DNA from 2 places in the Ruegeria sp. BHSC029 genome. Region 1 is predicted to be linked to the other one. Evidence: riboswitches for the same ligand, from Rfam matches in the RefSeq annotation. Region 1 holds a riboswitch; the other holds the start of a gene.
The links. Region 1 has a riboswitch for cobalamin ahead of AC2FML_RS12810 (hypothetical protein). Riboswitches for the same ligand answer to the same signal wherever they lie in the genome.
Positions count from the first base shown of each region.

Region 2: linked by a shared signal. The riboswitch ahead of AC2FML_RS05620 (DUF1636 family protein) and the one ahead of AC2FML_RS12810 (hypothetical protein) in region 1 are both predicted to bind cobalamin.

Region 1 covers NZ_JBXWRU010000004.1:552,311-556,332, reverse strand. Annotated here, with positions in the region: gene AC2FML_RS12830 (5'-nucleotidase C-terminal domain-containing protein) at 1-501, shown strand, start outside; RNA gene ffs (signal recognition particle sRNA small type) at 541-639, shown strand; gene AC2FML_RS12820 (alpha/beta hydrolase family protein) at 721-1,578, opposite strand; gene AC2FML_RS12815 (TetR/AcrR family transcriptional regulator) at 1,702-2,235, shown strand; cobalamin riboswitch at 2,264-2,481, shown strand; gene AC2FML_RS12810 (hypothetical protein) at 2,568-2,975, shown strand; gene AC2FML_RS12805 (protein-tyrosine phosphatase family protein) at 2,979-3,482, opposite strand; gene AC2FML_RS12800 (DNA polymerase III subunit gamma/tau) at 3,638-4,022, shown strand, end outside.
Region 2 covers NZ_JBXWRU010000002.1:385,973-389,994, forward strand. Annotated here, with positions in the region: gene AC2FML_RS05610 (NAD(P)-dependent oxidoreductase) at 85-1,041, opposite strand; gene AC2FML_RS05615 (LysR family transcriptional regulator) at 1,150-2,025, shown strand; cobalamin riboswitch at 2,098-2,302, shown strand; gene AC2FML_RS05620 (DUF1636 family protein) at 2,385-2,768, shown strand; gene cobW (cobalamin biosynthesis protein CobW) at 2,771-3,826, shown strand; gene cobN (cobaltochelatase subunit CobN) at 3,833-4,022, shown strand, end outside.

The DNA.
Region 1 (4,022 bases):
AGCGACGAGCAGGTTCTGATCGACCCCGAGGGCACCGGGCACAATTTCGACGTGCTGCATGGGGTGACCTACAGGTTCGATCTGACCCAGCCCGCGCGATATGATTTAGGCGGCCAGTTGATCGACACGTCCCATTCCCGCCTGCGCGATCTTGCCTTTCAGGGCCGCCCCGTCGATCCGGATGAACAATTCGTCGTTGCATCAAACAGCTACCGAGCCAATGGCGGCGGCAACTTTCCCGTCCCAGACCCGGCCCGGCTGATCCCGGTGCCGCCGCTGAGCCTCCAGGGAATCTTGCGCGACTACCTGGCGGGACGATTGGGTCCGGATCCGGTGGAAAACACCGCCCAAAGCTTTTCCTTTGTTCCGCAGGCGGGCCGGTCCGTGATTCTGAAGACCGGGCCACGCGCTGCAAACTACCTGCACGAGCTCGACCACTTTGCAGCCACCACCGACGGGCAAGACGCGCGCGGGTTTCTTAGTGTACGCCTGTCTTTGTGACGGGTTGCCAAGCGGGTGCGTGATGCCTATATCGTCGGTCGAGAGGTTGGCGCGGGCAAGCGCCTCGCCAACCTGGTCAGGTCCGGAAGGAAGCAGCCACAACGAGCCCCGCTTGGGTCGATGTCCAACCTCTCACTTGACGCCGCGCCACGTATTCGGCCCGGTCAATCCAACCTCTGTATTTCGTCGTTGTTCCTGAAAACCGCGCTTGCGGGCGGGTCAGGCGATCAATCGCGGCCAAACGGCACTGCTGCGCCGGGCGAAGGCGCCGATATGACCGATTTCGGACAGTCCGAAATCCCTCGGCTCCAACAAATGCCGACGGGCGGTCGGACCATAGAGTTCAGCCAGCCGCCAGACGGCGGGCGGTGGCACAGTCTGGTCATCCTCGAACGCAATGATATCCGCCGTGGCGTTCGCCCGACTCCAATCCGCTTGGGGAAGCGTGTCTCCCAATTCGGGCAGATAGCTGGTGGGCGATGTACACCACTTGCGCCATTGCCAATAGACGCCCGCCGGCAAATCGGCTCCGAATCCCAGAAGTTTCCCCGGCAGGTACCCCAGAAGACGCACCAGAGGTGGCACGTGGCCATACCAGAACAGAGTCGCCAAGCCCTTGTAGGGCCACGGGTGATCGGCCACCGTCACCAAACCTGCGCACACACAGATCATCCGGTCGATCTGTTCGATTTCCGGTTGCAGCGGACCCAGCATTCCACCGACCGAATGCCCGATCACCCACAGTTTTGCCTGCGGGTATCGACGGCGCATCTCGGCACGCGCTGCGGGCATGTCGATCAGCGCCCAGTCCGCCATCGTGGCCTTCGAGTCTTTCAGCCGCCCGGTCAGCGAATGCTCGAAATCCCGGTAATCATATGTCAGGCAAGCCATACCGCGCTCGGCGGCCAGCCAGCGAGCAAAGTGCTGATAGTAGTCACGTGGCACTCCTGTTGCGCCGTTCAGCACAACAACGGTTTGCGGCTCGACCGCCGGAGTGTAAAGCCGCGCCGCCAGCTGGGTCTGGCCCGACGGAAACTTAAAGTCTTCCACGTCAACCGCGTGCTGCGAATCCAACATCTTTGCCTCCAAACACTCTGGACCGATCGGTCTAATACTTTGTGTCTGGACCAATTGGTCTAGGCCTGTCAATATTTGGCCTGCATGACCCAACGTCCACCAAACACCAAAGATCGCCTGATCGTGACTGCCGCCCGACTGTTCCAGCGCTCGGGCTATAACGGTGTCGGTCTGGCGGAATTGCTGGCCGAAGCGCAAGCCCCCAAGGGTTCGCTTTATCACCATTTTCCAAAGGGCAAGCCGGATCTGGCCCTGGCGGCGGCCAGTTGGGCCTCGGACGGGATGTTGAGCATGATCGCTGCGGCATTCGACGACGCCGCGGATTTTCGCGACGGGGTCACCACCCTGTGCCACAAGATCGCGAAGCTGTTCGACACCTCGGCCCAATGGGAGACCTGCCCGATCGCCGCCACCCTGTTCGAAAGCCCCGACAACCGCGCGTTTCGGGAACATGCAGACCGTCTGTATGAAAGCTGGATCATCGAAGTTCGAAACCACGCCGCGCGGTTCGGAGTTTCCGACCCTGAAAATGCTGCGGACACCCTGTTCATCGTGATGCAAGGCGGCTGGCAATTGGCCCGTGCCCGCAGGGATTCGAATGTGCTGCGCAGACTGCCTGATCTGCTCCCTTGGGACTCACTCCGGCAACCGGGCTGAAACCGTCTTGACTCGATCCCGGATACACCGCTAGCGATGAGGGGATGGTTCCCGTGCCGTTTCGGTCCGGGATGAAAAGGGAACACGGTGCGGTCCAACCCGGAACTCCGGAGCGGACCAAGGCCGCGACTGCCCCCGCAACTGTAGGCGGAGAGCGATGCCTAAATACCACTGACCGCAAGGTTGGGAAGGTCGGCAAAGCAAAGACCCGCAAGTCAGGAGACCTGCCATCAAACGTGAAACCGAAACTCGGACGGGGTGTCCGGGCAGGGTCTGGCCTTGAAACCGGCGTCTGTCCAAATCCACCTCGCCCAGCGCGCGGAGGGCGCAACATGATTTGGAAGACCGATACCCATGAATTCGCGGCAACCATCTGCCAGCGCACCGGAAAGACCTGCCCGGCATTGGCGCGCATGGCACGGGCCATCGCGCAGGCAATGGCGACGGCGCAGGCGGCTACATCCCCCGACTTCCAAGTGGAAGGCAGTAGCGAACTGGCCCATTGCGAACATGGCTGCACGGCGCGGTTCGATGCACGTCCCGAACGGATCCGCGTGTATTGCGGAGCGGCCGCCGACACCCCGTCCGACTGCCTTGATACCTACGCCGACATGCTGTTTGACGACCAGAGCGACGCCCTGCCTGCGCAGGTCATCAGTGATCGACCCTGTGCGATGCTGCAGGCCACGGCGATCATGCCCGTGGTCAGGGCCGAGCGCGAGTTCCGCGCAACCGCCTGAATGTCAGGTCGCCAGTGCCTCGCGCGCTGGGGCGACGGCCCAGTCCATCTGAGCATCAGTCTCAACCGCGCAGGGGCGTACGGCCCGCAGGCGTTTCAGGGCCTGTTCCGGCTGCTCGCCGCTCTCGATCATCAAGCGCAGAACAACCATGCCAGACCGCCCACAACCGCCCCGGCAGTGGACCAGTACCCGCCCGCCGCCCGACAGCGCATGGCGGGCGGCGGCGCTGACTTCGGGCCATCGGCCGGATATCTCGGTCGACGGCGCCGAGAAGTCGGCGACCGGAAGATGCGCCCACCGACAGGCGCGCCGATGAATGTCACAGCCCAATTCGCCCGCACCCACAGAAACCAGTTCGGCAAGGGTTGTCATCGAAATCACCAGCCCCGGCGCCCAGGCTGAAATCAGGTCCAGATCTCCCTCATAGTCGCCGCCACCGCCGGGAACCGAGGTAAGGGCCAGCGTACCGCCGCCCACCTGCAATGCATGAACCACAAGATTTGTCATCAGACGTTCCCCCCGAAACTGGCTGATTGAAATTGATCCGCGCAGTATGCCTCACACCGCGCGCTCGCCAAAGCGAAAAACCTGCACCGGTGCTGTGGACGCGGGGCACCTGGAACTCTACCCTGCATCGTCAGTACGAATCCGTCAGAGCAGACATGACCACACAGTCCAGCCCCGCCTATCAGGTTCTCGCCCGAAAATACCGCCCGGAAACCTTTGCCGACCTGGTCGGTCAGGATGCCATGGTGCGCACGCTGAAAAACGCGTTCGAGGCGGACCGGATCGCGCAGGCCTTCATCATGACCGGCATCCGCGGCACCGGCAAGACGACCACGGCCCGGATCATCGCCAAGGGCATGAACTGCATCGGACCCGACGGCAATGGCGGCCCAACGACCGAACCCTGCGGCCAGTGCGAGCATTGCGTGGCCATCATGGAAGGTCGCCATGTGGACGTGCTGGAAATGGACGCCGCCAGCCGCACCGGCGTGAACGACATCCGAGAGATCATCGACAGCGTGCGCTATCGCGCCGCCAGCG
Region 2 (4,022 bases), on a different contig from region 1:
TTTAGTCCGCGCTGGGTCACCAGCGACGCGGTCGGTACATGCGAGCCCCCCCCGGAAAGGGCGTGCCTTGCGCTGACCGTCGGCTCAAACCGTGCTTCGGCCTTGAGGAATCACCTCATACCCCGGCTCTTCCGGTTCATCGTCCTGCATCTCGGCCGGAAAACCGGGCGCGGTAATGCTCAGCCCGGTTGCATCCTCGAGCCGTCGAATGACGTTGGGCGACAGCTCGCGCGCGCCATAGCGGGCGATGGCGTCGTCGAAGATCTTAATCATCAACGGGTTCATCTCCAACGGCACGCCGGCGCGGTCGGCGACCTCCTGGAACAGGCCGATATCCTTTTTCACCAGGTCCATGGTGAAGGAAATATCGCGCGAGCCGTTCAGGATCACCTGGCTTTCGGTCTCATGCACGAAGGACGTGCCGGACGAAATCTTGATCGCCTCGTAGGTGGTGTTCAGGTCCATCCCGGCGGCCTTGGCGGTCACCAGCGCCTCGGCGCAGGTGATCAGGTTGGCAGTGGCCAGATAGTTGGTCAGCACCTTCAGAACCGAGGCCGTGCCCAGATCGCCGGTATGCAGAATGCGCCGGCCCATGGTCGTAAGGAACGGCAGGATACGCTCGAACGTGGCCCGGTCGCAGCCCGCGAAGATCGAGATATTGCCCGTGGCCGCCCGGTGGCACCCGCCCGAAACCGGGCAGTCCACCGCCGCCCCGCCGCGTTCGATCACCATGGCCCCCAGGCGTTTGACCTCGGCCTCGTCGGTGGTGGACATCTCCATCCAGATCTTGCCGCGGGTGACCTCGGGCAGCATCTGCTGCATCACCGCGTCCGAGGCAGCCGGCGACGGCAGGCAGGTGATGACCGCATCGCAATCGCGCATCATCTGGGCCGGGCTTTCACCGGCTTTTGCTCCCTTGGCGGCGAACTCCGCCACAAGATCGGGGTTCAGGTCGTGTACCGTCAGGTCGATACCGTTGCGCAGCAGCGACCCCGACAGCTTGCCCCCCACATTGCCCAAACCGATGAAACCGACCTTCATGTTCTGCCCTCCCGCAGGCGCAATTTCGTTGACACGAGTATTTCCGTTGCCCATCGACAAAAGAAACGAATAATAAGTCAATCTAAATGCAAAATATTTTGGTGCTGAATGGACCGCCTGCCCAATCCGGCCTGGCTGCGCAGCTTCGAAGCCGCCGCCCGCCATCTGAATTTCACCACCGCCGCGCAGGAACTGGGCCTGACCCAGACGGCAGTGTCGCTGCATATCCGCTCGCTCGAGGCGGACCTCGGGCAGCCGCTTTTTGCCCGCAACGCCCGACACCTGTCGCTGACCGAGCTGGGCCAGTCCTATGCGCTGACCGTGCGCCGGGCGCTGTCGGATATTGCGCTGTCCACCAACAGCTTGTTCGGCCCCGCCTCGCGGCAGGCGCTGACCATCCGGGCGGCGATATCGACGATGACCTACTGGATCGCGGCCGAGCTGCCCGCGTTCAGCGCCCAGCACCCCGAGATCCCGGTGCGGCTGGTGTCACATATCTGGAACGACTCGGCCGCGCCTGCGGATGTGGACGTGGAAATCCGGCTGGGCTATGGCGACTGGCCCGGAGTTGCGGCCGAACAGCTGTGCTCGGAACGGCTGGTGCCCGTCTGCCGGGCGCAGGACCCGGCGCCAGACCTGCAAAACGGCCCGTTGATTCACATTCTGGGGTATGAGGACAACTGGGCGCGGTACTTCGAGGCCACGGGCACCGACCTGCCCGACCGCCCCGCGCGTAATTCGGCGGATACGACCGTCACGGCGCTGCAACTGGTGATGGCCGGCGCTGGCTATGCCACCGTTCTGGAGCGGTTCGCGCGCAACGCCATCGCCCAGGGCGCGCCGATCCGGGTTGCGGGGCCGGCGATTCCCTTTGCCCAGTCGCATTATCTGATCCGCAGCGTCAGCGCGGCGCCTCCGTCCATCCCTGCCCAGTTGTTCCTGGCCTGGCTGCGCGACCGGCTGGCCGGAGATGCCGCGGATTGATCCCGGCAAGTCGCTTTTTCGATCCGACGCGAGGCACTTGGCCCCGCGCGCTTGACAACCCCCCTGCCCGTGCCGCATGTCGCTTGCGTTGGTGTCTGTGCAAGCAGATGAAAAGGGAATGCGTCAGCGGTTTTCCGTCAAACGCAGCCGCCCCCGCGACCGTGACCGGAGAGGGTGCCCAAATGCCACTGGCCGCAGGCCGGGAAGGCGGGACATCCGACAGAGCGCCGCTCTGACATCCGCAAGCCGGGAGACCTGCCAACGCCCGAAGACAAACCGGACGGGGTGTTCCGGTGTCGGGCCCATGTCCGCAACGTGGCCCGCGCATACCCCGTCCCCCGACAACCGAGTGAGGGGGGATGAGAGACGTGACCGAGACCACACCAGTTGAACTGCTGGTCTGCACCACCTGCCGACGCGGGTTGCCCATCGAGGATGACGCCCAGCGCCCCGGCACGCTGCTGCACAAGGCGCTGGCCGCCGCCGACCTACCCGAGGGCATCACCCTGAAGCCGGTCGAATGCCTGTCGAACTGCGATCAGGGCTGCTCGATCGTTCTGCGCGGCGGGCCGTCGCGCTGGACCTTCGTCTATGAGAACCTGAACGAATCCGACCATGTCGAGATCATCGTCGAAGGCGCCACCAAATATCTGGCCGCCGATGATGGCCTTGTGAAATGGCGCGACCGCCCTGAACATTTCCGCAAGAACTGCGCCGCCCGCATTCCCCCGATTGGAGCCTGAGCATGAGCACCCTCGAAAAACTTCCCGTCACCGTCATCACCGGCTTTCTCGGCTCGGGCAAGACCACGCTGATCCGCCATCTGATGCAAAACCCGCAGGGCAAGCGGCTGGCCGTGGTGGTCAACGAATTCGGCGACGTGGGCGTCGATGGCGAAATCCTGAAAAGCTGCGCGATCCCCGACTGCCCGGCGGAAAACATCATGGAACTGGCCAATGGCTGCATCTGCTGCACCGTGGCCGATGACTTCATCCCCACGATCGAGGCGCTGATGGCGCTCGACCCGCGCCCCGATCACATCCTGATCGAAACCAGCGGTCTGGCCCTGCCGAAACCGCTGCTCAAGGCGTTCGACTGGCCCGACATCCGTTCCAAGATCACCGTGGACGGCGTGATCGCTCTGGCCGATGCCGAGGCCGTGGCCGCAGGCCGCTTCGCCCCGAATGTCGCGGCGGTGGATGCCCAGCGCATGGCCGATGACTCGATCGACCACGAAACGCCCCTGTCCGAGGTGTTCGAGGATCAGATCTCGTGCGCCGACATCATCCTGCTGACCAAGCCTGACCTGGCCGGCCCCGAAGGCGTGGCCAAGGCGCGCGAGATCATCGCCGCCGAGGCGCCCCGCCCCCTGCCCGTGGTCGAAGTGGCCGAGGGTGCGGTGGACGTGCGCGTGGTGCTGGGGCTGGAGGCCGCAGCCGAAGACGACATGGACGCCCGCCCCTCGCATCACGATGGCCATGACGACCACGAACATGACGATTTCGAAAGCATTGTGGTCGAGCTGCCAGAACAGACCGACCCGGCGCAGCTGGTCGCCAATATCGAGCGTCTGGCGAACGAGCTGAACATCCTGCGGGTCAAGGGCTATGCCGCCGTTCAGGGCAAGCCGATGCGCCTGCTGGTCCAGGCGGTCGGCGCGCGGGTGCGGCACCAGTATGACCGCCCGTGGAAACCCGAGGAAGAGCGCCGCTCGCGCCTTGTGGTCATCGCCGAGCATGACGACATCGACGAGGCCGCGATCCGCGGCATCCTGACGGGCGTCACCGAGGCCGCCGAGTAAGCACCGATGCACGTCGTCTTCCGCGAAAGCCACGGGCTCGAAGAAACCGAGACCCCGACCGATCTGGGCCAGAGCCCGGCGGATCTGGTGGTGCTGTCCTTTTCGGACAGCGACCTGGGTGCTTTCGCGGCCGGCTGGCATCGCGGCGGCGGGCCCGAGGGGCGGATGCCCTCGTTGCGGCTGGCCAACCTGACGG